Regions from separate parts of the Pseudarthrobacter xylosi genome, predicted to be linked through region 3. Evidence: riboswitches for the same ligand, from Rfam matches in the RefSeq annotation. Region 3 holds a riboswitch; each other region holds the start of a gene.
What was found. Region 3 has a riboswitch for thiamine pyrophosphate ahead of thiD (bifunctional hydroxymethylpyrimidine kinase/phosphomethylpyrimidine kinase). Riboswitches for the same ligand answer to the same signal wherever they lie in the genome.
Positions count from the first base shown of each region.

Region 1: linked by a shared signal. The riboswitch ahead of thiO (glycine oxidase ThiO) and the one ahead of thiD (bifunctional hydroxymethylpyrimidine kinase/phosphomethylpyrimidine kinase) in region 3 are both predicted to bind thiamine pyrophosphate.
Region 2: linked by a shared signal. The riboswitch ahead of thiC (phosphomethylpyrimidine synthase ThiC) and the one ahead of thiD (bifunctional hydroxymethylpyrimidine kinase/phosphomethylpyrimidine kinase) in region 3 are both predicted to bind thiamine pyrophosphate.
Region 4: linked by a shared signal. The riboswitch ahead of ACZY1F_RS03715 (ECF transporter S component) and the one ahead of thiD (bifunctional hydroxymethylpyrimidine kinase/phosphomethylpyrimidine kinase) in region 3 are both predicted to bind thiamine pyrophosphate.

Region 1 is NZ_JBVAYT010000004.1:292,951-299,984, reverse strand. It holds gene moeB (molybdopterin-synthase adenylyltransferase MoeB) at 1-751, opposite strand, end outside; gene ACZY1F_RS11480 (TetR/AcrR family transcriptional regulator) at 836-1,501, shown strand; gene ACZY1F_RS11475 (DUF3107 domain-containing protein) at 1,552-1,776, shown strand; gene ACZY1F_RS11470 (hypothetical protein) at 1,830-2,132, shown strand; gene ACZY1F_RS11465 (4a-hydroxytetrahydrobiopterin dehydratase) at 2,199-2,525, opposite strand; gene ACZY1F_RS11460 (thiazole synthase) at 2,601-3,416, opposite strand; gene thiS (sulfur carrier protein ThiS) at 3,421-3,657, opposite strand; gene thiO (glycine oxidase ThiO) at 3,654-5,030, opposite strand; TPP riboswitch at 5,023-5,142, opposite strand; gene thiE (thiamine phosphate synthase) at 5,170-5,946, shown strand; partial or broken gene ACZY1F_RS11440 (RNB domain-containing ribonuclease) at 6,011-7,034, shown strand, end outside.
Region 2 is NZ_JBVAYT010000006.1:25,868-32,901, reverse strand. It holds gene ffh (signal recognition particle protein) at 1-1,046, shown strand, start outside; gene ACZY1F_RS13910 (alpha/beta hydrolase) at 1,150-1,884, shown strand; gene thiC (phosphomethylpyrimidine synthase ThiC) at 1,889-3,706, opposite strand; TPP riboswitch at 3,701-3,808, opposite strand; gene ACZY1F_RS13900 (VOC family protein) at 3,961-4,836, shown strand; gene ACZY1F_RS13895 (hypothetical protein) at 4,950-5,387, shown strand; gene rpsP (30S ribosomal protein S16) at 5,590-6,006, shown strand; gene ACZY1F_RS13885 (RNA-binding protein) at 6,008-6,250, shown strand; gene rimM (ribosome maturation factor RimM) at 6,362-6,907, shown strand; gene trmD (tRNA (guanosine(37)-N1)-methyltransferase TrmD) at 6,908-7,034, shown strand, end outside.
Region 3 is NZ_JBVAYT010000003.1:473,465-480,498, reverse strand. It holds gene ACZY1F_RS09785 (Rne/Rng family ribonuclease) at 88-3,375, shown strand; TPP riboswitch at 3,476-3,573, shown strand; gene thiD (bifunctional hydroxymethylpyrimidine kinase/phosphomethylpyrimidine kinase) at 3,556-5,154, shown strand; gene rplU (50S ribosomal protein L21) at 5,427-5,735, shown strand; gene rpmA (50S ribosomal protein L27) at 5,797-6,060, shown strand; gene obgE (GTPase ObgE) at 6,177-7,034, shown strand, end outside.
Region 4 is NZ_JBVAYT010000001.1:786,108-793,141, forward strand. It holds gene ACZY1F_RS03705 (energy-coupling factor transporter transmembrane component T family protein) at 1-43, opposite strand, end outside; gene ACZY1F_RS03710 (ABC transporter ATP-binding protein) at 40-1,725, opposite strand; gene ACZY1F_RS03715 (ECF transporter S component) at 1,725-2,375, opposite strand; TPP riboswitch at 2,441-2,582, opposite strand; gene ACZY1F_RS03720 (heme-degrading domain-containing protein) at 2,639-3,181, shown strand; gene ACZY1F_RS03725 (DUF4235 domain-containing protein) at 3,223-3,486, shown strand; gene mnhG (monovalent cation/H(+) antiporter subunit G) at 3,531-3,953, opposite strand; gene ACZY1F_RS03735 (MrpF/PhaF family protein) at 3,943-4,221, opposite strand; gene ACZY1F_RS03740 (Na+/H+ antiporter subunit E) at 4,218-4,763, opposite strand; gene ACZY1F_RS03745 (Na+/H+ antiporter subunit D) at 4,760-6,367, opposite strand; gene ACZY1F_RS03750 (Na(+)/H(+) antiporter subunit C) at 6,364-6,957, opposite strand; gene ACZY1F_RS03755 (Na+/H+ antiporter subunit A) at 6,954-7,034, opposite strand, start outside.

The DNA of each region.
Region 1 (7,034 bases), on a different contig from region 3:
CCAGCGCATCAAACAGTGCCACCCGGCCAAGGAGTGAACGCCCGACGCCGGTGATCAGCTTGACTGCCTCGGTCACCATAAGTGACCCCACAGCAGCGCAGAGCATGCCGAAGACGCCTCCCTCGCCGCAGGAGGGCACGGATCCGGCCGGCGGGGCCTCGGGGTAGAGGTCCCGGTAGGTGGGTCCGTGCTTTTCCCAGAACACACTGACCTGGCCGTCGAAGCGGAAGATCGATCCCCACACGTAGGGCTTGCCGAGGATGGCCGCGGCATCATTGACCAGGTAGCGGGTGGCGAAGTTGTCCGCCCCGTCCAGGATCAGGTCGTAGTCCGCGAACAGCTCCAGCGCGTTGGAGGCATCCAGCCGGACATTGTGCAGCCGGACGTCCACCAGCGGGTTCAGGGCCGCGATGGCGTCCCGCGCAGATTGGATCTTGGGCCGTCCTACGTCGGCGACGCCGTGGATCACCTGGCGCTGGAGGTTGCTGAGGTCTACGTCGTCGTCGTCGATGATTCCCAGGGTTCCCACACCCGCTGCAGCCAGGTAGAGCAGGGCCGGTGACCCGAGTCCCCCGGCACCGATGACCAGCACCTTGGCGTTTTTCAGCCGCCGCTGCCCCACCGCTCCGATTTCGGGGATGATGAGATGCCTCGAGTAGCGTTCCACCTCGGCCGGCGTCAGCTCGCCGGCAGGCTCCACGAGCGGTTTAAGCGAGACAGAGGAATCATTTGCGGTCAAAGTCGAAGCCATACTTCAATGTATGCCCCGAGATGCCGCCCGGTCATATTACCGCGCAGTATTGTGTAGGTAACGGCAAGCGAAAGTAGGGCAACTGTGGTCCATGAAGCACGGGCTGACCGGGCGTCCGGCGGCGAACCGGCTGCACCCCAACGGGCTGCGGGCCAGCGGTCCGCACGGCTTCCCCGGGATGAGCGCCGGGCGCAGCTTCTGGCTGCGGCGCAGGAGGTTTTTGTCGCCAACGGCTACCACGGCGCTGCCATGGATGAAATCGCCGAAACGGCCCATGTCAGCAAACCGGTGCTGTACCAGCACTTCCCGTCCAAACGGGAGCTGTATCTTGCCCTGCTGGACAGCCATCTAGCGTCCCTGACCGACCTGATGCTCGGTGCTTTGAGCTCCACTACCGACAATGACGAACGTGTCCAGGCGGTGATGCGCGCCTACTACCGCTTCATCGCCAGCGACGACCAAGCGCACCGCCTGGTCTTCGAATCAGACCTCATCAATGATCCCGATGTCAGTTCACGCCTCGAGACGTTCAACAAGACGTTTGCGGACGCCGTGGCGCGTGTCATTGCCGAGGACACCAAACTGCCGCACCTGGAGGCACAGCTTCTGGGACGCGGCCTGGCAGGAATGGCCCAGGTCAGCGCGCGTTATTGGCTTGAAACGGACGGGAACCTGGACCTGGATGTGGCCAGCGACCTCATTTACCGTTTAGCTTGGCGCGGAATCTCTCGCTTCCCCAAAGAGTCCTAGACTACAAATAAGAGAACCCAAGAAACTTTGATTGGCTGGGAGGCCCCCTGTTGGAAATTAAGATCGGCATTCAGAACATTGGCCGCGAAATCGTCCTGGAATCGGCTCAGGATGCTGACACTGTAGCGACAGTCGTTGAAGAAGCCATCAACAAGGGCACCGACCTCCGCCTCAAGGACGACAAGGGACGCATCATCATCGTTCCCGGCAATGCCCTGGGCTACGTGGAAATCGGCGCCGAAGAGGCCCGCAAGGTCGGTTTCGGCCAGTTCTAGCACGTCCGCGGCCAGCCGCCCTGGCGGTTGGCCGCTGCTTTCCGAGGAGATTCATGCTTTCGCTGACCATCGTTGTCCTGGTCTCAGTGGCCGCAGGCTTTGTTGTCTGGGCCAATGACAAGCGCCACACCCGGTATGGGACGGGGTTGCCCGCAGGGGTTGCCGTTGTGGTGGGTGCGGTCAGCTGGATCATTTTCATCGCGGCAGGGTTTGGCTACCAACCGGGCCTGACGTGGATTCCCTGGGTCGTGCCCATGGCGTTGGGCACCGTCGCTGCCGTTGGAACGGTCGTTTACCTCGGGCGGACCCGCGAAGGCCACGACACGCAGCGGCTGACGCAAGCGCTCAAGCTGTAGGCAATTTCTTAAAAACGGCGACCACCACCCAGCAGGGTGGTGGTCGCCGTTCTGTTACCCGGCGGTCTAACTCGCCGGCTGGGCAGTGGCACCGAGCCGGGCGGCAGCAGCACTTACGGCCGCCGCAGCTTTGGCATCCCGCTCGGTGGCCTCCCCGCCGGCGTCGTGGGACGTATAGCGGAGATGGACCTTGTTGTAGCGCCATTCCAAGTCCGGGTGGTGGTTCTGTTCTTCGGCCAGGCGTCCGACGGCGGCAATCAGCTCCAGTGCGGCGGCCGCCGTCGGCGTCTTATAGACAGCCACGAACCCGCCCAGCCGGTACCGCCAGTCGGGCAGCGCGGCGAGGACGGCCTCGATCCGCTCGCGCGTGAGTGTGTCGTGCTTGCCGGCCATGGCGGCCTCCTTGGCTCGTCTGGTGAGACCGCCGCGGCGTTGGTCGACGGGTCCGGCCGGCCTGGATGAAACGGCCTAGAGAAACTCTGCCCGGCCTTCCATGGCTGATGACGCCAAAGCGTGCTCGCGGCGCGGAATCCTACCGGCCGCTTTCGCCAGCCTACCGGCGATGACGGCGTGTTTGAAGGCCTCCCCCATGAGTGCCGGGTTCTGCGCACGCGTGACCGCTGTGGCCAGCAGCACGGCGTCACAGCCAAGCTCCATGGCCAGTGCGGCGTCGGACGCCGTGCCGATGCCGGCGTCCAGCACCACGGGCACCGAGGCGCGCGAGACGATCAGTTCGATGTTGTGCGGATTCAGGATTCCCAGGCCGGTGCCGATGGGCGCTCCGAGCGGCATAACCGCGGTGGCACCCAGGTTTTCCAGCCGCAGGGCCAGGACCGGGTCATCGTTGGTGTAGGCGAACACTTTGAAGCCCCGGTTTACCAGCTGTTCCGTGGCGTCCACCAGCTCCACGGCGTCCGGCAGCAGGGTCTGTTCGTCGGCGATGACTTCCAGCTTGAGCCAGTCGGTTTCCAGCGCTTCGCGGGCGAGTTCCGCCGTCATGACCGCGTCCCGGGCGGTGAAGCAGCCTGCGGTGTTGGGCAGGATCCGGATCCCGTGGTCCACCAGAAGCTGGAAAAGGGACCCTGATTCGGCCGGCGAATAGCGCCGCATGGCCACCGTGGTCAGTTCGGTTCCGGACGCCAGCAGGGCAGCGCCCAGCCCGTCCAGGCTAGGGGCTCCCCCGGTGCCCATGATGAGGCGGGAGCCGAGCTCGACGCCGTCGATCACCAGCCTGTCGGCGGCCTCCGGCGGGTTCTGTGTGCTGATGTTGCTGGTTACTGTCATGGTGTCAGCCTCCCTGGACTGCTGTGACCAGTTCGACGTCGTCACCTTCGGCGAGCGCCGTGACGAACCACTGGCTGCGGGGTACTACTTCCGAGTTATGGGCGACGGCGACGCCGAGTTTCTGCCCGTCTTCCGCCTGGCCGTTGGCTGCGAGGGGCCGGCCTGTGATCTGGCTGATGAGGGTGGTGATGGAGGCGTCGTCCGCCACGGAATGGCGCGAGCCGTTGAGGGTGATGTTCATGCTGATTCCTTCTGCGGGTCGAGGTCCTTCATGCTGCTGATGTCCTTGGGTGGGGCCTGTGTGCCGGCTACGTGGTGCTTTCCAGAAAAGCGGGCGGGGCTGAGCGCCCCCCATCGCGGGTCTGTCCGGCCGTCCAGCAGGTCCCGGCAGATGGCTGCCGCCGCGGGAGCAAGCAGCACACCGTGGCGGAAGAATCCGGTGGCAATGATCAGCCCTGCAATGTCTCCTGTGCTCCCCGGGTTCCCCGCGTTCCCCGGCCTTGGTGCGGAAACCGGAACGCGGCCCAGGAGCGGCGCGTTGTCCGGCGTCGCCGGTCTTGCCCGTGCCGTGCATTCCAGGAGTTCAAGCTCCGAGACGGCTGGCACCAGGACCTGGGCGTCACGCAGCAACTGGTAGACGCCACCGGCTGAGACGGCACCATCGCCTGTCCCGGCGAGCGCGTCCTCCCGTTGCGTTGCCCCAATCACCACGGTGCCGTCCTGTCGGGCAACGATGTAAACCGGCACACCATGGACCATTCCGCGGACTGTCGAGGTGAGGAGCGGGCGCAGGTGCTGCGGAACAGCCAGTCGAAGGATGTCACCGTAGACGGGCCGCAGGGGCAGGAGCAGTCCTGCCGGCAGGCCTTCCAGCGAGGCCGCCTGCAATCCGTTGGCCACGATGGTCTCCCGGGCCCGGACAGTTCCGCCGTGGGCGAGCGCCACGCCGCTGACGCGGCCGTCCTGCCAGAGAAGGGCAGTGGCCCGGTGGTCAACGGCGAATCCCCTGCGGGCACCTGCCACGGCGGTTCCAGCCCCCGGTTCATGGAGGGCCAGGACTTCCTGGAGGCACGCCACCAGCTTCCGTGGATCCACCTGGTGGTCGGCGGGGATGTCCAGGGCACAGGAGATGGCCGGGCTGAGCAGGGATTCCCTGGACCTGGCCTCACGGACAGTCAGGGGTTCCACCACCAGGCCGCTGGCCTGCTGCACAGCCCGGAGGTCCATCAGCGCCCGGCGGTCCGCAGCGTCCGCGCCGATGGCGAGGGTCGGCGTCGTCAGGTATCCGGTCTCGCCAGCCCCCGCCAGGGCGAGGTCTGCCGCGAAGGCGGGCCACAGGCCGGAGGATGCAAGCATCAGCTCCAGCAGGTCTTCCTCCTGGTAATGCAGTTCGCTCACAGGGGCAAGCATGCCGGCGGCTGCCCAGCTGGCGCCGCTCCCGGGCGCGTCATCGATCAGCACAACGGAACGGCCGGATCGCCGGGCCTCCCAGGCGATGGCGTGGCCGATCACTCCACCGCCGATGACTGCCACGTCGGCATGCAGCACGGCGGCCGTGCTGGCCGGGACGCTGGTTGATGCAGTCACAGGTGGGCTGCTTATTGCGGGGGGCATCTGGTTCCTTCCCTACGCCGGTACTAGCCGGATCAGGTCAAGCGGTCGGCTCTGACGCCCTCTCAGCCCGGCCGCTTTGTGACGGCTGTAACGGGCTCCCGCAGTACCCGCCCAGTTTAGGGGAATTAGGCTGGTTTCCATGAACGCGCAATCCTTCGCCGCTGCAGGCACGCCCTCCGCCACCTCCTCCGCTCCCGAATCCCTAGCCGGAACAGACCATACCGGCGGCGTGGCCACAGGCATCCCACACAGTGCCAGGCTCTACCTGTGCACTGATGCGCGCCGGGACCGCGGGGACTTTGGCGAGTTTGTGGACGCGGCTTTTGCCGGTGGCGTGGACATCATCCAGCTCCGCGACAAGTCCATCGAGGCGGCGGAGGAACTGGAGCTGCTGGCCGTGCTTCAGGCTGCGGCCGAGCGCCACGGAAGGCTGTGGGCGGTCAACGACCGCGCCGATATCGCGCTGCTGTCCAGCGCCCCCGTCTTCCATATCGGGCAGAAGGACCTGCCGGTTGCTTCCGCCCGTACGCTGCTGGGCGGGCGCGTTGCGGTCGGTCTTTCCACGCACACCGCCGAGCAGATCGAAGGCGCCATCCGGCTGTCCGGCGGGCTGACGTCCGAACGCGGCCTGGACTACTTCTGCGTCGGACCGGTCTGGGCTACTCCCACCAAACCCGGTCGGGCCGCCGTCGGCCTTGACCTGGTGCGGTATGCGGCCGAAGCAGTCCGCGCTGCCGGTGGCATCCAGGCCACGCTGCCCTGGTTTGCCATCGGCGGCATCGATCTTGGCAACGTGGAGCAGGTGGTGGAGGCCGGTGCCGGCAGGATTGTTGTGGTGCGTGCCATCACCGAGGCCTCCGATCCCGCAGCGGCCGCGGCGGCATTCGTGGCCGCCCTGGACGCGGGCGCATCCTGACAATCCCCCGCGTGGCGGACGGTGGGCGTGCACGATCCATGGAAATCGGGCTAACCTAATTTTCGTGTCACATCATCGGTTGGCCCCAAATGTCCACGAGCAGACCAACGACCTCGCGGCGGCACTGAGCGCCCTGCGGACCGAGCTTGAACTGCCGGGGCCCTAACCCCGCGGAGGCGGTCCGGGACGCGGAAGCGGCCGTGGCCGCACACGAGTTGCCGGGCGCTGACCTGACGGACGTGGACTTCCTCACCATCGATCCGGCGTCCTCCACTGACCTGGACCAGGCGCTGTTCATCGAGCGCGCAGACACTGGCTACCGGGTGCTTTACGCCATCGCTGACGTGCCGTCCTTTGTCCGCCCTGGCGGCAGACTGGACGCAGAGACCCGCCGCCGCGGCCAGACGTTCTACGTCCCTGACGGCCGTATTCCGCTGCATCCGGAGGTCATCAGCGAAGGGGCCGGCAGCCTCCTGGCCGGTCAGCTCTGTTCCGCCTATGTCTGGGAGTTCGGGCTGGACGACGCCGCACAGGTCGCCACTGTGAGCGTGCGGCGGTCCACCATCCGCAGCCGGGCCAAGCTGAGCTACAAGGGAGTCCAGGCCGAACTCGACGCCGGGACAGCCGGTCCCGTGCTCCAGCTCCTGAAGGAAGTGGGGCTCAAGCGTGTTGAGCTGGAGCGGCAGCGTGGCGGCGCCAGCCTGAACATGCCCGAGCAGGAAATCGTGCAACTGCCCGACGGCGGCTACCGGATTGCCGCGGCACCGCAGCTTCCGGTGGAGGACTGGAACGCCCAGATTTCCCTGATGACCGGAATGGCGGCGGCGAACCTGATGTTGGCAGGAAAAGTGGGCATCCTGCGCACCATGCCGGCGCCGGACGAGCGCTCCCTGCGCCACTTCCGCCTCCAGACCGAGGCCTTGGGCAAGCCGTGGGACGGCAAAATCAGTTACGGCGAATACCTCCGCAGCCTTGATCCGACAGAGCCCCGGCAACTGGCCATCCTGCACTCGGCCGGCATGCTGTTCCGCGGCGCCAGCTACACGGCGTTTGACGGCACCGTCCCGGACGCCGCCGTCCAGTCCGCC
Region 2 (7,034 bases), on a different contig from region 3:
TCGCCCGCGCCGGCGTCGAGGAGGCGCGCCAGAAGCTGCACGACGTCGTGATTGTTGATACCGCCGGGCGCCTCGGTGTTGACGCCGAGATGATGGAGCAGGCGAGCCAGATCCGCCGCGCCATCGTCCCCAATGAAGTGCTGTTCGTTATTGACGCCATGATCGGACAGGACGCCGTGAACACGGCTGTCGCGTTTGACGAGGGTGTGAACTTCACCGGAATCGTGCTGTCAAAGCTCGACGGCGACGCCCGCGGTGGTGCTGCCCTGTCAGTTGCGTCGGTCACCGGTAAGCCGGTCATGTTCGCCTCCACCGGCGAAGGCGTGGATGACTTTGAGCTGTTCCACCCGGACCGCATGGCCTCCCGCATCCTGGACATGGGTGACGTCCTCACCCTGATTGAGCAGGCCGAGAAGAACTGGGACAAGGACGAAGCCGCCCGGATGGCGAAGAAATTCGCCGACCAGGAAGACTTCACCCTGGACGACTTCCTCTCCCAGATGCAGCAGATCCGCAACATGGGCTCCATGAAGAAGATGCTCATGATGATGCCCGGTGCGCAGAACATCCGCGAGCAGCTGGAGAACTTTGACGAGCGCGAGATCGACCGGGTCGAAGCGATCGTGCGTTCCATGACGCCGCACGAACGCGTCGCCCCGAAGATCATCAACGGCTCCCGCCGGGCACGCATCGCCCGCGGTTCAGGTGTGCACGTCTCTGAGGTCAATGGCCTGCTGGAGCGCTTCGGCCAGGCCCAGAAGATGATGAAGAAGATGGCCCAGGGCGGCGGCATGCCCGGAATGCCGGGGATGCCCGGAATGGCCGGCCCCGGCGGTGCGCGGAAGGGCGGCAAGAACGCCCCGAAGAAGAAGGCCCGTTCAGGCAACCCTGCCAAGGCTGCCCAGGAGCTCAAGGACGCCGAAGCCCGTAGGGCCGGCGCGGCGAAAGCTCTTCCCACGGGCGCGTCGTTCGGCCAGCAGGGCGGCGACTTCGATCCTTCGCAGTTGAACCTGCCTAAGGGATTCGACAAGTTCCTCGGCAAGTAACCACCCCTCTTGGCTGGGTAGCAGCAAGGGTTGTGTTGCGCATTCACGCCGACACTTACTGCTGCCCAATCGGGATGTCGGCGCCGTGGAATAGGGTTGGGTCATGTTCAAACAGCGGGTAGTGTTCGTGCACGGCGCCGGACTTTTCGGTGCGGCGGCGTGGACGCGCCAGCACGGAATGGCGCTCACGTACGACGCCCTGTTCCTGCGGCGGCACGGCTTTGACCCCGTTGCTGAGCCCCTGGAGTCCTCGTTCGCCGAAGACACCGCCATCATCTTGCGCTCACTGGCCGATGACGGCCGCGGTGCCGCCGGCGGCCACGTTGTGGCCCACGCCGAGGGCGCCATTGCGGCCATGATGGCCGCCGTCGAACGCCCCGACCTGGTGTTTTCCCTCACGCTGGTTGAACCGGCGTGCTTGTCCCTGACCGCCGAACTGCCGGCCACCTCTGCCCACAGGGCGCTGATGCAACCGCTGTTCGACATCCGGCGCCAGCTCAGCGACGACGACTTCCAGCGTGAGTTCGTGCGAAGAATGTTCGCAATGGACCTGCAGGAGCCCGCCACACCGGAGGAGAAACGGTCAGCTCGCCGGCTCCGGTTGCAGGCACCTTCCTGGGATGCCCCGCTGCACATTGTTCCGGGAGTTCCCACCATGGTCTTGACTGGCGGCTGGGAACCGCTCTACGAGGAGATCGCCGGATATCTGCAGGAAACCGGCGCCCTGCACCGCATTGCTGCGGGAGGACACCGGCCCCAGGACTCTGCCGAAGGTGACCGAGCCATCCGGTCCTTCATCGCCAGCGTCGGCAGGTCACGCTCGGTGCAGGCATCCTGAGCAGTCAGCTCCCGGCAGGGATCCGAAGCTCGGGGAGGTAGACCTTCCCGCCGGCGGCCAGGAACTCCGCACTCTTTTCGCGCATCCCGCTGTAGGCCTCGGCTATGGCCGCCTGCGAATCTGCGGAACCGTATTCGTCCCTGATGTCCTGGCTGATTTTCATGGAGCAGAACTTCGGGCCGCACATCGAGCAGAAGTGCGCCGTTTTCGCCGGCTCGGCCGGCAACGTCTCGTCATGAAAGGCCTCCGCTGTAACCGGGTCCAGGGACAGCGCGAACTGGTCCCGCCAGCGGAACTCGAACCGGGCCTTGGACAGGGCATCGTCCCGTGCATGGGCGCCCGGGTGGCCCTTGGCAAGGTCGGCTGCATGGGCGGCGATCTTGTACGTGATCACCCCGGTCTTCACGTCGTCCTTGTTCGGCAGGCCAAGGTGCTCCTTGGGCGTGACGTAACAAAGCATGGCTGTGCCGTAGCGGGCGATTTCGGTGGCGCCGATGGCGGACGTGATGTGGTCATAGCCCGGGGCAATGTCCGTGACCAGCGGCCCCAGTGTGTAGAACGGTGCGCCCTTGCAGAGTTCCTGCTGGCGTTCCACGTTTTCCCGCACCAAATGGAACGGGACGTGCCCGGGACCCTCCACCATGACCTGCACATCGAAGTCCCACGCCCGCTGCGTCAGCTCCGCCAGGGTGTCCAGCTCCGCGAACTGGGCGGCGTCGTTGGCGTCAGCCGTCGCTCCCGGGCGCAGTCCGTCGCCCAAAGAGAACGCGACGTCGTATTTGGCGAAGATCTCGCACAGCTCGTCGAAGTGCGTGTAGAGGAAGTTCTCCTGGTGGTGGGCCAGACACCAGCCCGCCATGATCGCACCGCCCCTGGAGACGATGCCGGTGACGCGGTTGGCCGTCAGCGGCACATAACGCAGCAGCACACCGGCGTGGATGGTCATGTAGTCCACACCCTGCTCGCACTGCTCAATGACGGTGTCCCGGAAGATTTCCCACGTCAGTGCGTTGGCCTCGCCGTTGACCTTCTCCAAGGCCTGGTAGATGGGCACCGTGCCGATGGGCACAGGGGAGTTGCGGATGAGCCATTCCCGCGTGGTGTGGATGTCGTCGCCGGTGGACAGGTCCATCACCGTGTCGGCGCCCCACTGGGTGGCCCACTGGAGTTTGTCCACTTCCTCGGCGATGGAGCTGGTCACGGCGGAGTTGCCGATGTTCGCGTTGATCTTGACCAGGAAGGCCTTGCCGATAATCATCGGTTCGGATTCCGGGTGGTTGATGTTGTTGGGGATGATGGCGCGACCGGCAGCGACTTCGCTGCGGACCAGTTCCACGTCGCAGTTCTCGCGGAGGGCAACGAATTGCATCTCGGTGGTGATGTGACCCTGCCGCGCGTAGTGCATCTGGGTGACGGTGTGGCCGTCGACGGCGCGGCGGGGCACTGGCTGTGCCCCTTTCCACTCCGCAGAGGCCGCGCCGCGGCGCACGGCAGACTTGCCGTCGTCGAGCAGGTTCCGTTCCCGTCCGCTGTAGGGCTGGGTGTCGGCGCGGGCGGCGATCCACTCCGAGCGGAACGGGTTGAGGCCCACCACCGGATCGCTGCCCGGACCCGCCGTGCGGTAGGTCTGGAAAGGCCCGTTCGCCTCACCGTTCGGCGACGGCTCCAGTGCGATCTCGGTCACTGGAACCTGGATGCCCGTTGCTTCATCGGTGATATACGCCAGCGAGTGGGACTTCAGTGACTGGGTTTCTGGCTGGAGCGGTTGATCCTGGTCGGCCCCACTTTGGGCAGGGATCAGCTGTGATTCTTGTGTATTCAATGAATACTCACTTCCTTCGCCGGCATTACCCGGACAGGTTCAACGGTCGCAGGCTGCGTCAGCCCGATCTCAGCCCCTGCAAGGGCTCCCGTGTGGTCAAGTCGAAGCTACCACAGGCCGCGGGCGGCCCGGTGACAGCAATCACGAAACGGGGTCGCAACCTATCCGTTCAAGCACTTGAATTAAATTGAAGCTTCAAGTAAATTGGTGGTATAGCCGCCTTCGACTGAAGGCCAATGGACCGGGAGCGTTCAATGACTGCAGAAGCCACCAGCCGGGATCTCCTTCCTGCCGACCTCTCCATGGGCACCGTGATGCTCAAGGTGGGCGACATGAAGCTGATGACCGATTACTACCAGCGCGCACTCGGCCTTGAGGTTGTGGCCGAAGAGGATGGCGGCGTCTACCTTGGCCGCCTGCAACGTCCGCTGGTCCATCTCGCGGCCGCCCCGTCCCTGAACCTGCCAGGCAGGGGAGAGGCCGGGCTGTTCCACACGGCACTGCTCTTTGATGACCAGGCGTCACTGGCTGCCACGGTAGCCACCACAGCCCAGTACGAACCCCGGTCCTTCACGGGCAGCGCCGACCACCTCGTGAGCGAGGCCTTCTACTTCAATGACCCCGAGGGCAACGGCATTGAACTGTACTGGGACAGGCCCCGTGAAAACTGGTCCTGGAATGGGAAGGATGTGGTGATGGACAGCCTGGCACTGCCGCCGCAGCGCTACCTTGAGCAGCACCTGACCCAGGAGTCCGTGGCCGGCCAGCAGGCCACCGAAGCCGGGGTGGGCCACGTCCATCTCCAGGTGGGTGACGTCCAGTCGGCGCACCATTTCTACGTGGGCACGCTGGGCTTCGAAAAGACGGCAGGCTGGCACGGGCAGGCGCTGTTTGTCTCCGCCGGCCGGTATCACCACCACATGGCCATGAACGTATGGAACAGCCGCGGCGCCGGTCCCCGCAAGGACACCCTGGGCTTGGGTGAAGTGCTCATCGAGGTCACTTCCGCGGACGACGTCGGTGCGCTCGCCGACCGTCTGAAGGTCGCCGGCGTGGCCTCGCACCACACGGGCGCCGAGCTTCGGTTCGAGGATCCGTGGCGCAACAGGATCCGTGTCGCCGTCCGCTGAGCACGGATGCCCAATGTGCGGGGCGCCTTGTACTAGGCTGATTCTGAACGGCCGGGGCGGCATCTGATGCAGTCCTTCTGGGCCGCACCGTCGACGGAATGAGGGCTGTTCCCATGGGCTTCACTGAAATTTTTGTTTCCACTCACGATGCCGCGCTGAAGCGGGCGGTCGTCCTGGATGCGGGTGGCACCCCGGCGGGCCAGGCCCTGCGGATTCCCGGAATCAGCGATTTCGAAATCGAACAGCTGGGTGATCTTGCCGGTGCTGCGGTGCACGCCGGTGGCGCTGACTACGAACTGGCCATGGTTGACGTGGCCAGCGATTCGCTCCTTGGGGTTCCGCCGGCCATGGTGCGTGCCCTGGCGGACCTGCTCAGTTATGAGACTGAGGGGGAGGGCAATGTCCTGGATGAAGTCGCTGAAAAGTGGGCCGCCCAGGATGACATGCCCTTCGGCGTGGTCGAAGCCCGGGCGTATGTCCAGAAGTTCGCCGAGTTGGCCAACTCGATCGATGACGCCGCGCGTACCGGGGTCTACGTCTGGTCGTCCTAGGCCTGCCGTGGCCGGCCGGCTGCTCCATCCGTACGTGTCAAGTCGAAATCCGGACGCTGATCTGGCACAATAAATAGGTACTCGATCTGCGTGGCCCCTCTCTCCGCGTCTGGATCCTGTCCTTTGAACCCGCAAGTATGGCCCGCCCCACGGGTGCAGAACGTCGGTTTACCCCTTTTCTGAAACAGGAGTGACCACAAAAGTGGCCGTAAAGATTCGCCTTAAGCGCTTTGGCAAGATGCGCGCACCGTACTACCGCATCGTCGTTATGGACGCACGCTCCAAGCGTGACGGCCGTGCCATCGAAGAGATCGGCAAGTACCACCCCACCGAAGAGCCCTCATACATCGAGGTTGACGCGGACCGTGCCCAGTACTGGCTCGGCGTCGGCGCACAGCCGTCCGAGCAGGTTGCCGCGATCCTCAAGATCACCGGTGACTGGCAGAAGTTCAAGGGCCTCCCGGGCCAGGAAGGCACCCTGAAGACCAAAGCTCCGAAGGTTGCCTTTGTCGCCCCGGAGAAGGGTTCCGTGATTATCCCGGAAGCCATCACCAAGAAGTCAAAGCAGTCTGACGCAGCCGAGGCCCCGGCCGAAGCAGAGACCACCGAGGCTGAGTAGATTGCTGGCAGAAGCGCTCGAACACCTCGTCCGGGGAATCGTTGATTCGCCTGACGATGTCAAGGTCAGCTCGAAGAACAACCGCCGCGGGGACACCCTCGAGGTTCGTGTTCATCAGGATGACCTGGGACGGGTGATCGGCCGCCAGGGCCGCACCGCACGGGCACTGCGCACCGTTGTGGCTGCACTGGCAGACGGCGAACCGGTCAGGGTCGACGTCGTCGACACCGACCGCCGCCGCTAAGCGCTCGGCAACATCAGTTTTTGCTCCGGCCCTTCCACCAGCAACGGTGGAGGGGCCGGAGTGCTTTCACCACATCGCCTAATCCCGGCACGATCACAGACAGAGGAACAGATGCAGCTTCAGGTGGCACGAATCGGCAAACCGCATGGAATCCGCGGCGAAGTGACGGTCCAGGTGCTGACCGACGCTCCCGGGGACCGGTTCGTTCCCGGTACGGAGTTTGTGGTGGAGCCTGCATCCGCCAGCGCACTCATTGTTGAGAGTGCGCGGTGGAATAAGGACATCCTGCTGCTTGCGTTCGAGGGAATCGAAACCCGCAACCAGGCAGAGACCCTGCGTGGCGCCAAGCTCTTCATCGAGACCGAAGAGCTGGACGAGGACAACGACGAAGGCTGGTACGAGCACGAACTCGTGGGGCTCGAAGCCCGCGTAGGCTCGCAGGTGGTGGGCAAGGTCGCCGCCCTGCACACGTTGCCTGTCCAGGACCTGCTCGTGGTTGAAACACCGGAAGGCAAGGAAATTCTGGTCCCGTTCGTGGAGCAGATCGTGCCGGAGGTCAATGTGGCCGACGGCTTTGTCCTGCTGACGCCGCCGGACGGACTCTTTGAGGTCAACGATGGCGAAGCCGCTGCCGGCGAACCGGAGGAAAACGCGTAGATGAGAATCGACGTCGTCAGTATCTTCCCGGAGTACCTGGCGCCCCTGGAACTCTCGCTCATCGGCAAGGCCCGCCAGGACGGCCTGCTGGACCTGCGCGTCCATGACCTGCGTGATTTCACCACGG
Region 3 (7,034 bases):
TTCTGTCAACGCCCGCGGGTTTTGACAATATGGGCCCCAATGGGTGCCGGATGTGGCGGTACGTCAGGGGCAGGAGTGTTGCCACATATGGAAAACGAACAAGCACCAGCCGTTAATGATGAAGCCGTCGTGGCTGCGGAAGCGCCCAAGAAGGTTACCCGGACTCGTCGGAAGGCAGCGCCAAAGGCTGCGGAGGCCACGCCGCTGAATGACGCCGCCGAGGCTGAGCCTGCGACAGACGCGGCGCCCGAGCCCAAGGCGCCGGTTCGCCGGACCCGCGCACGCAAGAAGGTGGACACCGCCGAGCCGTTACCGGCTTTCGCTGCTGAAGTACAGGAAGCACCTGCCGCTGGCGTTACAGAGACCGTCGTGGAGCCTGCCGTCATCGAACCTGCGGCCGAAGCGGCAGCCCCTGAGGCTGCAGCGGAGACCAAACCTGTCCGACGCCGCCGCGTGGCCACGCGCAAAACCTCGGCCCCCGACGTCGCCCCCGCGGCCGCAGAACAATCAGCTGCTGAGGAGCAGGCAGCCCCCGAAGCTGCAGCAACGCCGGCCCCGGAGGCAGGGGAAGCCGCAGCTGAGGCCACCGCGCCAGCAACGGCCGCCGCCCCCGCCAAGGCTGCTGCCGTCAACGTTGCCGCCACACCGGCTGAAGCGCCGGCCGCTACTGAGCCTGCCAGCCCGTTCAGTTCCCTGTTCCTTGAGCCGACGTCCACCACGTCGGTGCTTTTCCAGGCTCCTGACCTCAGCACAGTGGTCCGCCCCGCACCGGTTGCAGCCGTGGTTGAAGAGCCGGAGGAGGACGACGCCGAAGACGGCGAAGCGGATGACGCCAACGGCCGCCGCAGGCGCCGCAGCCGTGGTCGCCGCGGACGTAGCCGCACCGGCGAAAATGATGCTGACGGCGATAGCGAAGGTGACGACGGCGCAGCCGAAGAAACCGATGACGAATCCGCCGGGCAGGCCGAAGAAGGCGTGACATCCCGTCGTCGTCGCCGTCGCCGCCGTGGCGACCAGGATCTGGAACTGACCGGAGGGGAAGGCGACGACCCGCCCAACACGGTGACCCGCGTCCGCGCACCGCGCGCCGCCGCCGAAGCGCCGGTCAACAACCGCGTCACGTCCGTCAAGGGCTCCACCCGCCTCGAAGCCAAGAAGCAGCGCCGCCGCGAATCCCGCGACACCGGCCGCCGCCGCACTGTCATCACCGAGGCCGAGTTCCTCGCCCGCCGTGAATCAGTTGACCGGCAGATGATCGTCCGCCAGCGCGACGACAGAATCCAGATCGGCGTCCTCGAAGACGGCGTCCTGGCCGAGCACTTTGTCTCCAAGACCCAGCAGGACTCCCTGATCGGCAACGTCTACCTTGGCAAGGTTCAGAACGTCCTGCCGTCCATGGAAGCGGCGTTTGTTGACATCGGACGCGGCCGCAACGCCGTTCTGTACGCCGGTGAAGTGAACTGGGAAGCCGTTAACCTCGAAGGCAAGCAGCGCCGGATCGAAAACGCGCTCAAGTCCGGAGACACCGTCCTGGTCCAGGTCACCAAGGACCCCGTGGGCCACAAGGGTGCACGCCTGACCAGCCAGATCTCGCTGCCCGGCCGCTACCTCGTGTATGTGCCCGGCGGTTCCATGACCGGCATTTCCCGCAAACTGCCCGACGTCGAACGCAACCGCCTCAAGCGCATCCTCAAGGACCGACTCCCCGAGCACGCCGGAGTCATCGTCCGCACCGCTGCCGAAGGCGCCTCGGAAGAGGAGCTCACGCACGACATCAACCGGCTGCGCGCGCAATGGGAGGGCATCGAAAGCCAGTCCACGTCCACCAAGATCCTCGCCCCGGAGCTGCTCTACGGCGAACCTGACCTCACCATCAAGGTGGTCCGTGACGTCTTCAACGAAGACTTCTCCAAGCTGATCGTCTCCGGTGAAGAGGCCTGGGACACCATCGAGGCCTATGTCACCTACGTTGCCCCGGACCTCGTGGGCCGCCTGGAAAAGTGGACCAAGGACACGGACATCTTCGCGGCGTGGCGGATCGACGAGCAGATCCACAAAGCCCTGGAACGCAAGGTCTTCCTGCCCTCGGGCGGCTCGCTGGTCATCGACCGCACCGAAGCCATGACCGTGGTGGACGTCAACACCGGCAAGTTCACCGGCAGCGGCGGCAACCTCGAAGAAACCGTCACGAAGAACAACCTTGAGGCAGCTGAAGAGGTTGTCCGGCAGCTCCGGCTCCGCGACATCGGCGGCATCATCGTCATCGACTTCATCGATATGGTCCTCGAATCCAACCGCGACCTGGTTCTCCGCCGTATGGTGGAATGCTTGGGCCGCGACCGGACGAAGCACCAGGTTGCCGAAGTGACCTCGCTGGGACTCGTGCAGATGACGCGAAAGCGTATGGGCACCGGTCTCCTGGAAGTCTTCGGGGAGCAGTGTGAAACCTGTGCAGGCCGCGGAATCGTCACCCACGACGACCCCGTGGAACACCGCCGCGCCAACATCGTAGCCGCTGAGCACCACGTGCAGCGGGTGGACAGCCGGCAGGAACCCCGCATCAACGATCAGCGCACCGACGGCATGCGCACGGACAGCCAGCGCCCGGACAGCCAGCCGGGTGGCCGCAATGACCGGAAGCGCCGCCGCGGACGTGGCGGCCAGCCGCTGGAAACGGCGCCGGCAGCTCCGGTGCAGATCCACACGGTCCACCCGGAACCCAATGATGCCGAGCGCCATGCGAAGGCTGAGGCCACGCGGGCCGCGCTTGCGAACATTGCGGCCGCAGCCCATGCTGCGCACCTGCACGACGACGAAGTTGCTCACGCATCAGCAGCAGCGGGACAGACTCCCGCTGCGCCGGTGCCGGCTGAGCGGCCCGAGACGGACTCCAACGGCCGCCCGGCCGCTGTGCTGACGTTCGGCGGCGAGCAGGTGGTACTGCCGTTCGTGGCGCATCACGAGGACCAGCCGCACGCACCTGCTTTGACGCTTGACCGCCTCGCGGAGGCCTTCGCCCACCTTGGCGAGCCGGCCCCCGTAGCGGAAAGCACGCCATCGGCGGCCCTGTCAACTGAAAGCCAGCCGGCCGAACCAGTCCGTCAGCAGCAGCCAGCCGTTGCGGAGAAGGATTACTCGGACCACACCGAGGAGCCCCGCGCCCGCCGTCCCCGGCGGAACCGGAGTGCCAGCCGTGCCCAGGGTGCAGCCAACGCGACGTCCGTGGAGCATCACGAAGCCGGTCCGGCGGCTGCCGCCGGACGCACCCATGCCGCCAAGGCCCCGGAGCCCGTCAAGGCTGCTGTGGCCGACAAACCAGCGGCCACGAACGCGCCCATCATCCTGGGTGTAGGGGTTCCGGCCTCGGAGCTCTGACAAACAGCAGGGCAAGCCACCACAACGGCGCCCGGACGCACCCGTGAATTACGGGCTGCGTCCGGGCGTCCGGCGTTAAGTCCTGAGGAACGCTAGGCTGGTGACCGACACGGGGTGCCGCGCAGAGTGCCGGCTGAGATCCACACCCGTTGAACCTGTCCGGTTAGCACCGGCGAAGGGATGTCTCTTTTGGCTTCAACTTCTGTCCTTCCTCCTGCACCACCCGCGGCCGCTCTGTCGAAATTCTCAGCCAACCAGGTTGAGGTCCAGCCGGCGCCAGGCCTGTCTGCCAACGTCCCCGTGCTCCGTGTCGTCCCGCGGGTGCTGTCCATTGCCGGATCAGACCCGTCAGGTGGCGCGGGGATCCAGGCTGATCTGAAGAGCATTGCCGCCCTTGGCGGCTATGGCATGGCGGCCATCACCGCCCTGACAGTCCAAAACACGCAGGGGGTCCGGGCGGTTCACGTCCCCCCGGCATCCTTCCTGGGCCAGCAGCTAGGCGCCATCAGCGACGACATCACCATCGACGCGGTCAAGATCGGCATGCTGGGCGACGCCGCCGTGATTGGCGTGGTCCGTGACTGGCTGGAAAGGGTGCGTCCCGCCGTCGTCGTTCTTGATCCGGTGATGGTGGCCACCAGCGGAGACCGGCTGCTGCAGGAGTCTGCCGAGGCAGCCCTGCGGGAGCTGCTCCCGCTCGCGGACCTGATCACCCCCAACCTGGCCGAATTGGCCATCCTGGTGGGGGAGCCGCAGGCACGGGACTGGCCTGTTGCGCTCGGACAGGGGCAGCGGTTGTCCGCCGCGACCGGTGCCACTGTCCTGGTCAAGGGCGGCCATCTCGACGGCGGTGCCTGCCCGGATGCCTTGGTCAACGCCGTCGGGCTGCTCGGCCACGAGGTAGTGGAAGTGAGCGGGGACAGGATCCCCACGCGCAACAGCCACGGCACCGGCTGCTCGCTGTCGTCGGCCATGGCCACAGTCCAGGCCAGACTGGGAGACTGGGAAGCCACACTCCGGCAAGTGAAGCCTTGGCTGGTCGGGGCGCTGCAGGGGGCTGACCAACTCGAGGTGGGCACGGGCAACGGCCCCATCAACCACTTCCACCACATGCAACAGGTTCCGGCAGCCGGCGAATTCGCACAGACGCTGCGGCGGGCGGCGGAGCCGGAACTTGAGGCTATCTACGGGCTGGATTTCATCCGCGACCTGGCGGCCGGCACGCTGGCTGAGGAACAGTTCGCCTATTACCTCGCCCAGGACGCCATCTACCTCAACGGTTATTCGCGGGTCCTTGCCCGGGCCAGTGCGCTGGCGCCCACGGAAGCCGCCCAGGTGTTCTGGGCAAAATCTGCCCGGCAATGCCTTGAAGTCGAATCCGAACTGCACCGCACATGGCTGAGCACCAGGACAGTGGACTCCGTCCTTGGACCTGTCACCAAGTCCTATGTGGACCACCTGCTGGCTGCCTCAACCTCCGGCAGCTACGCGGTCCTCGTGGCTGCGGTGCTGCCGTGCTTCTGGCTGTACGCCGAGGTGGGACAGTCCCTCCACAAGGAGTTCCTGGCGGCCGGTGCACCAGCGGCGCATCCCTATGCTGACTGGCTACGTGCCTATGCTGACGAGGACTTCGCACATGCCACCCGCGAGGCGATCACCTTGGCCGACGACGCCGGCCGAAGTGCCTCCGACGATGAACGTGCAGCGATGCTCGTGTCATTCAGGCAGTCGTGCCGGTTCGAGGTGGAATTTTTCGACGCGCCGCGAATTCATTCCTGACAGTCTGGGGCCCGCGTGGCCTGTACGATAGTCAGGCACGGTTTTGGATTGTCAGTGCAGTACCTGCTTGTGGGTCCTATCACAGACAACCGACCGTAACCAGCCTCATTTGCGGCCGAAGGCAAAATTAGCGTATTCTAGATCTTCGGTGCTTACGCCAACACTTGGGTTACGACCCCACGGCGTTGAGGCACAGCGAGAACCCAGCCAAATATGGAATCGGGTTCAGCACGCAAATTTAGTAATAAACGTCGAGAGAAGTGAGTTCCCAAGTGGTGTACGCGATTGTCCGCGCAGGCGGCCGCCAAGAGAAGGTTTCCGTTGGAGACTTCGTTACCCTGAACCGCGTCCCCGGTGGAGCCGGCAGCACTTTTGAGTTGCCCGCACTGCTCCTGGTAGACGGTGACAAAGTCACCTCTGCTGCTGCGGACCTGGCCAAGGTAACGGTTACGGCTGAGATCCTCGAAGACCTCCGTGGTCCGAAGATCGTCATCCAGAAGTTCAAGAACAAGACCGGTTACAAGAAGCGCCAGGGTCACCGTCAGGAATTGACCAAGGTCAAGATCACGGGTATCAAGTAACTCTTCGTTACTGTTCAGGTTCTTCAGCAGATTCCCCAGAATTTAAAGGCAGGCATTTCAAATGGCACATAAAAAAGGCGCGAGTTCCACTCGCAACGGTCGTGACTCCAACGCCCAGTACCTCGGCGTCAAGCGCTTCGGCGGCCAGGTAGTTTCCGCAGGCGAGATCATCGTCCGCCAGCGTGGCACCCACTTCCACCCGGGCGCCGGCGTTGGACGTGGCGGCGACGACACACTGTTCGCACTGGCCCCGGGAGCCGTTCAGTTCGGCACCCGCCGCGGTCGCCGCGTTGTCAACATCGTTGCTGCTGCAGCTGCAGAGTAACAAATAGTTCTGAAGCGGTGGAGCGGACCATTTGGTCCGCTCCACTGTTCTTTTAACCGCATTACAATCGTCTTGGCGCCTTTGGGCGTCCAGGAAACAGCACTGAGGAGATCCACGTGGCGAGCTTTGTAGACCGGGTAGTACTGCACGTATCCGGCGGTACCGGCGGCCACGGCTGTGTCTCTGTCCACCGTGAGAAGTTCAAGCCCCTGGGCGGTCCCGACGGCGGCAACGGCGGCGACGGCGGCGACGTCATCCTGCGTGTTGATCACCAGACCACCACGCTGCTTGACTACCACCACGCCCCGCACCGCCACGCCACCAACGGTGGCCCCGGTATGGGTGACTGGCGCGGCGGCAAGAGCGGCGAGACCCTCATCCTGCCGGTGCCGGACGGCACTGTGGTCAAGGCCAAGGACGGCACCGTCCTTGCGGACCTCGTCGGCGAAGGCGCCGAATATGTGGCGGCCGCAGGCGGCCTGGGCGGCCTGGGCAATGCCTCGCTGTCCTCGCAGAAGCGCCGTGCCCCGGGCTTCGCCCTGCTGGGTATCGAGGGTGACGCCCGTGACATTGTGCTGGAACTGAAGTCCATCGCCGATATTGCGCTGGTGGGTTTCCCCTCTGCCGGAAAATCCAGCCTGATCGCAGCCATGTCCGCCGCGCGGCCCAAGATCGCCGATTACCCGTTCACCACGCTGATCCCGAACCTGGGTGTTGTCCAGTCCGGCGATGTCCGCTTCACCATTGCCGACGTGCCGGGCCTCATCGAGGGCGCCAGCGAAGGCAAGGGCCTTGGCCATCACTTCCTGCGCCACGTGGAGCGCTGCGCGGCCCTGGTGCACGTGCTGGACTGCGGCACGCTTGAATCGGACCGCGACCCGTTGGCAGACCTGGCCATCATCGAGGCCGAGCTGGAAAAATACTCTGTAGACATGAGCTTCGCGGGTGCCGACGGCGAAGTGGTTCCGCTGAAC
Region 4 (7,034 bases), on a different contig from region 3:
TCAGCAGCGCCTGATTGCCGCGGAGGGTCAGGGCATCCCTCATGCCGCACCTGCTTCCTGGCGGGCGCCGCCGCGTGCGGCCGGGCCGAGCCGCAGTTCGGCCCCGCCCAGGACGGCACTGAATTCCTGGTCGTGGGTGACGGAAACCACGGAGGTCCCGGCGTCGAGCAGTTCGGAGAGGAACGATGCGAGCTCGGCCCAGGTGTTGGCGTCCTGGCCGAAGGTCGGCTCGTCGAGCACCAGCACACGCGGGTGCGCTGCCAGGACGGTGGCCACCGACAGGCGCCGCTTTTCGCCGCCGGACAGTGTGTAGGGATTGGCGTCCACCAGATGGGTCAGGCGCAGCCGTTCCAGCAGCTCATCAACCCGCTCCTCGCCATGGCCCAGGTGCCGCGGGCCGAACATCAGTTCGTCCAGCACTCGGCCGGTAACAAACTGGTGCTCGGGTTCCTGGAAGACGGTTCCGATGCGGGAAACCAGCTGGTTGGCTTTCCATTTGAAGGGGTCGATCCCTGCCCCCTCGGAAAGCTCGACGGCGGCAGACACCTTTCCCGCCACCGGCGCCAGCAGTCCGGCGAGGGTCAGCGCAAACGTTGACTTGCCGGCGCCGTTGGGCCCCGTGACGGTGAGTGCGTGGCCGGCACGGACCTGCGCCGTGATGCCCTGCTGCACCGGGACAGGGGGGATGGTCCGGAAGCCGCGGCGCCGCGGACGCTCCCGGGAGACGGAAAGGTCCTCGGCGGCCAGCAGCAAGTCACCGGAACCTGCGGACGCGCGGCGGCGGGTTGCCGGAACATACCCCGGCACCCAGACGCCCGCGCCGATCAGCATGTCCCGTGCCTCCGCCAGCACCTGGTCCGGCGGCCCGTCCAGCAGGACAGCCGACGAAGCGGTGGAAGTTCCAGCGGAGCCCGCTGCGGAGCCGGGCTGGAGCACCACGATCCGGTCCACCAGGTCCTTCCAGACCGACACGCGGTGCTCCACCACCACCAGTGTGGCGCCGGTTTTGTCCAGGCAGCGGCCCACGGCATCGCGGACTTCCAGCACGCCGGCGGGATCCAGGTTCGCCGTGGGCTCGTCCAGCAGGATCAGCCCGGGCCGCATCGCGAGGATCCCGGCCAGCGCCAGGCGCTGCTTCTGTCCGCCGGACAGGGCCGACGTCGGGTGGTCCAGCGAGAGCCCGGCGGCACCGGTCCCGCCGTCGGCGCCCAAACCGGCTCCACCGTCGGCTTTGAAATCGGCTCCGCCACCGGCATTAAAACCAGCTCCGCCACCGGCGTTCAAACCTGCCCCGGCACTTCGCAGCCCGACGTCGTCGAGCGCTTCATGGACGCGCCGCCAGATCTCATCCCGAGGCACGGCTAGATTCTCGGCGCCGAAGGCGACGTCGTCACCCAGGCGCGACAGAACCACCTGCGTTTCCGGATCCTGCTGCATGAGCCCCGAGCGGCCGCGCTGCCCTCGGGGCACCACCCCGTCGATCAGCAGCGAACCGGTTTCGTCGGCGTCGTCCCCTTCATCCCCCAGCACCCCGGCGAGCGCGTGCAGCAGCGTTGACTTGCCCGCGCCTGACGGGCCCAGCAACAGCACCCGCTCGCCGGGAGCGATGTCGAGGTCGAGCCTGTGGACGGCGGGGGTGGACCGTCCGGCATGCCGCCAGCCCCAGCCACGGGCGGACACCGCGGCGGGGCGCACTCCGGAAGTGCCGGCGTCGGAAGCGGTCATCAGTTGAAGACTGGCTCCGACGCTGCCTTCCGGGACGCGAACGAGCTCAGCACACCGGTCTTGGCCAGGCCGCGGGTGGCGATCCAGGACAAGCCGCCAGCGATCACTGCGCCGGAGAGGGTGCAGAACACGATGTACGCGAGCTTGTCGGCGGGCTCGTAGGCGATGTTCCAGCCCCACGGCAGGAACGAATCATTGAGGCCGCAGAACAGGCCCGCCCCGGCACCGGCCAGCAGCGCGGCGATGAGGTTGTACTTCTGGTGGAGGAAGGATTTGAACCGGAAGTTGCCGTACACCAGCAGGAAGAACACCAGTTCGGCGCCCAGGCCCTGCAGGATTCCGGAGATCAGCACCGTGGCGCCGTACTGCGAACCCATGATGAGTTCGCCTGTGGCGGCCACCGCTTCGCAGAAGAGCGCCGCACCGGGTTTGCGGATGATGAGCATGCCCAGCACCGCCGGGATCATCCAGCCGCCGGCGAGCAGGCCTGTCAGTGGGGGGTAAACGGCGTTCATGGGGGCGGAAACTATGCCGGCGCCCTGGGACCAGGCCCAGAAGATCACGCCGCCGGTGATGGCAATGAGCGCCGCCACCACGATGTCCACAACACGCCAGGTATTGCCGGTCTTTTTGATTGCTGCAGTTGTCATTCGGTCCTCCTGAGGAACAGGAGGGGAAAGTGCCCCGGCGTGCGGCGCTGCCGCCGTTTGCCGGACACTTCGAGAACTCGACTCCCTTGCGCCGGTACTAACCGGATCAGGTTCGAGGGTCTGCGGCTGTCCGCACTCTCAGCGCCCACCTGCGGTTCCCTGGCAAAGCCAGTGACGTCCGACGGCGGCGCTCCCCTGTCGTAATAAATCTGCCCTGATGGGCGTGGTCAAGTTTACACCGCGGGAGGGGTAGATTGTGGGCCATGACTGCCAATAACCCGACTGTGACTGCGTTCAATCCCGATGCGACGGTGCCTCAGCCGGCGGGGCTCCTGGAGGCCCTGATTTCCCGCATCGAGGGCGAGATCCGCGAGCTGCAGTTTCCCCATTTCACCCGGGATGATTCCCTCAACCTGGGGCTGCTGCTGGTGGAGCTCGGCAAATCGCGCCGGCTGCCCATCGCGATCGACATCACCAAGGGCGAGCAGGTCCTTTTCCATGTGGCCCTGGACGGCGCCACCACCGACAACGAGCACTGGATCCGGGCCAAGCAGCGCACCGCCGCCAGGTACGAGATCCCGTCGCTGCTGGTGGGCCTCCGCGGCAGGCTGCACGGCGGCCGGATCGAGGACCACGGCTGGTACGACGAAACCGTCTACGCGGCCCACGGCGGCTGCTTCCCGGTCTACGTCGCCGGCGTGGGCGCCGTGGCCACGGTGACGGTCTCGGGCCTGCCCCAGATGCAGGACCACGATCTTGTGGTGGAAGCCCTGCGGGAGATTCTGGAGTCCATGCAGCCGGGTTAGGCTAAAGACAGTCCCGGATCCGCTCACAAGGAGTTCTACGAATGAACCTGTTCATCAAGCTGCTCGGCACGGCTATCAGCCTCGGCGCCGGATTCGTCGGCACCAAGGTGGTCAATACCGTGTGGGAAAAGTCCACCGGCCGGAAGCCCCCCACCGGCAAGGACGAAGACACTCCCACCACCCTGCGCTCGGCGCTGACGTTCGCGCTCATTTCCGCCTCGGTCAGCACCATCATCCAGGTGCTTGCCAACCGCGGCACGCAGCGGGCCATCACCCGCTTTGCCAAGTCCCAGGACATCGTCTAACCCTGGCAACGCCTAACTCTGGCGCGCAGGCCGGCGGCTGACGCTCAGTCCCGCCGGCCGCCGTCGGACGCTTCATCCTTGGATGACTCATCCCGTGCCGATTGGGCCGCCTTCTGGACCACGGCTTCGAGTTCATCGGAGCTGAGGAGCTCGCGGTGCAGGTGTTTGGTGCGGTAACCGGCGCGGCCCACCATATGGGCCGAAACCGGCACCGTCAGCAGCTGGAAAATCCAGGCCACCAGCAGCACTGGCCACACCCACCAGGTGCGCAGCTGCAGGCCGATGGCCGCCAGGAGCAGGAACAGCCCCAGCACCTGGGGCTTGGTGGCCGCGTGCATGCGGCTCAGCAGGTCCGGGAAACGGAGCAGCCCCACGGCGGCGGCGAGCGACATGAAGGCGCCCAGCACCAGGAACACCGCGGACACGGTATCGATGACGTTATCAACCACGCTGACCTCAGGATTCATTGGCTTGCTCCCGCCGGTCGGCCACGAAGCGCGCAACCGTCACTGACCCGATGAAGCCGACGATGGACAGCGCCACGAGCAGCATCAGGTTGTTCAGGTGCCGGTTGACGGCCATGTCGATGCACAGGCCCGCGCCGAGGATTGCGAGCAGGACGTCGGATGCCAGCACCCTGTCCAGCAGCGACGGGCCGCGGGAGATCCTGATGATGGCTCCTGCCGCCGCCAGCGAAAGAATGACTGCCGTGACAGCCAGGACGGTCTGCATCATGCTGCGGTCTCCTGCCGGATTGCTTCGAGTTCTTCGCGGGTGCCCATGATCCTGATCAGGCCCGCTTCGATGGAGCGGACCTCCTTGCGAAGGCTCTCCACCTCTTCCGGGCTGCTGACGTTGAGCGCGTGGAGGTACAGGGTGGAGGTTGACCGGTCCACCTCCACCACCAGGGAGCCCGGGATCAGCGAAATCACGTGCCCGGTGGCGGTGACCATCAGGTCCTGGTGGCTCCGTAACGGCACCGCGACGACGGCGTTGACCACCCGCGGGCCACGGACAGCCGCCAGATACATGACCTCAACGCTTGCCGCCGCCACCCTGCCTAGGAAACGCAGGACAAAAGGCCCGGCGTGAAGAATATTGAAGCGGCCGCTGAGCTCTACCTGCGGCAGGTAGAACATCCGGGCCACGAGCACGGCCAGCAACGCGCCGAAGAGCAGGTTGCCGGGACTGAAGTCCTGCCACAGGGCTGCCCAGACAATCACCAGCCATACCAGCAGGGGCAGTTCCTGGCGCAGGGAGATCCGGTGGCGGCTCATTTGCCCCCTCCGTTTTTCAGTGCCAGCGCGGGAACTTGTGTGTCCTCACCCAGCACGGCCTGGATGTAGGCGGACCGGTCCAGCATCTCGTGGGCGGCCTGGTCCGAGACTGTGAACAGCGGGCCTGCGAAAACCGTGAGTGAGACGCCCAGGACCACCAGGCCCAGGGTTGAGCCCACCATGGTGCGGGGCAGCAAGATGACGTTTTTGCGGCCAGCCCGGCTGCCGGTGTCCGAATCCTCGGGCTCAGCCAGCAGGACGGGGTCCGGGTGTTCGGCATCCGAGGGCTTGCGCCAGAACGCGCGGTTCCAGACCCGCGCGACAGCCAGCAGGGTCAGGAGGCTGGTGACCACACCGCCGATCACCAGGGCGTAGGCAAGTGGCGTGCCCAGTGCGATGCCTGCCTGGATGAGCCCCACCTTCCCCAGGAACCCGGAGAACGGCGGGATCCCGGCCAGGTTCATGGCGGGGATAAAGAAGAGCAGCGCCAAGATGGGCGACAGCTTGGCAAGGCCTGCCAGCCGGTCCACGGAGGAGCTGCCGCCGCGGCGTTCGATCAGGCCTGTGACCAGGAAGAGGCTGGTCTGGATGGTGATGTGGTGGGCAACGTAGAACACGGCGGCGCCCAGCCCTGCCACCGAGGACATCGCCAGGCCGAACACCATGTAGCCGATGTGGCTGACCAGGGTGAAGGACAACAAACGTTTAATGTCGCTCTGGGCCAAGGCGCCAAGGATTCCCACCACCATGGTCAGCAGCGCCGCCACCATCAGCGGAGTGTTCAGGCTGTCGCCGGGGAAGAGCAGGGTTTCCGTGCGCACCATCGCGTAGACGCCCACTTTCGTCAGCAGGCCGGCGAACACGGCCGTGACCGGCGCGGGCGCCGTGGGGTAGGAGTCAGGCAGCCAGAACGAGAGCGGGAACACGGCCGCCTTGATGCCGAAGGCCACCAGGAGCATAACGTGCAGCAGGGTCTGGGTGCCCTCGTCCAGGTCCGCGAGTTTGATGGCGAGGTCGGCCATGTTCACGGTTCCGGTGGCGCCGTAGACCATGGCGATGGAGATCAGGAACAGCACCGAGGACACCACGGACACCACCACGTAGGTGACGCCGGCGCGGATGCGGGGGCCGGTTCCGCCCAGCGTCATCAGCACATAGCTTGCCGTCAGCAGGATCTCGAAGCCGACGTACAGGTTGAACAGGTCCCCGGACAGGAAGGCGTTGGACACCCCGGCCACCAGGATCAGGTAGGTGGGGTGGAAGATCGACACCGGCGCGTCCTGGTCGCCGTCGGCCATGCCCTGCCCGGTGGCGTAGACCAGCACGGCGAGGCTGACAGCGGAGGACACCACAAGCATGAGGGACGAGAACTGGTCCACCACCATCGTGATGCCCCACGGCGGCAGCCAGCCGCCGATGTGTACCGCGGCGGTTCCGCCGTCCCACACAGATGCCAGCAGCAGGCACTCCAGCAGAAGCGTCACCGACAGCACGCCGATGCTCACTGTGCGCTGGGCGCGGGAGTGCCGGATCAGCAGGAAGGTGAGGGCGGCACCGAGGATGGGAAGTACGACGGCGAGCGGGGCAAAGCTTGCGATGTTCACTTCACACCTCCTTCGGGACCAGGGGTTACGTTCTGCGAGCCGGGTTGTTCTTCAGCGGCGGCGTCCGCGGCAGGAATCGTCTTAGCGCCGACGGTGATGGAACCCCCGGCCGCTTCCGGACGGTCACCGGCAGTGGCGTGGTCCGAGACGGCGCTCCCGTCGCTGCCCAGCATGGTCAGGGGAAACTCGGAAGTCTCGGCCGGAATCGGGGCGTCGTCCTCGGCGTCGAAGCGGGGCGTCTCGGCGACGCGGAGGTCCTCGACGTCGTCCTGGATCTCATCCTGGCGGGCCAGGACCCACGTGCGGTAGATGATGCCGAGCATAAAGGCCGTCACGGCGAAGGAGATCACGATCGATGTGAGGATCAGGGCCTGTGGAAGGGGGTCCGCATACTCCTGGGCACCGGTGTCCTTGTTGTACAGGGGTGCCAGGCCGGCATAGCCGCCGGTGGCCAAGAGCAGCAGGTTGGTGGCATTGGCCAGCAGCATCAGTCCGAGCAGCACCCGGGTGAGGCTGCGTTCCAGGATCAGGTAGATGCCGCACGCATACAGGGCACCCATCACGGTCAGCAGGGTCAGGTTGACGCTCATCCTTGGCCCTTCGCGGTGGTTTCGGCGGGGATGCCCACGGGTTCCTGCACCAGGGCGGTCGCATCGGCGTCGTCGTC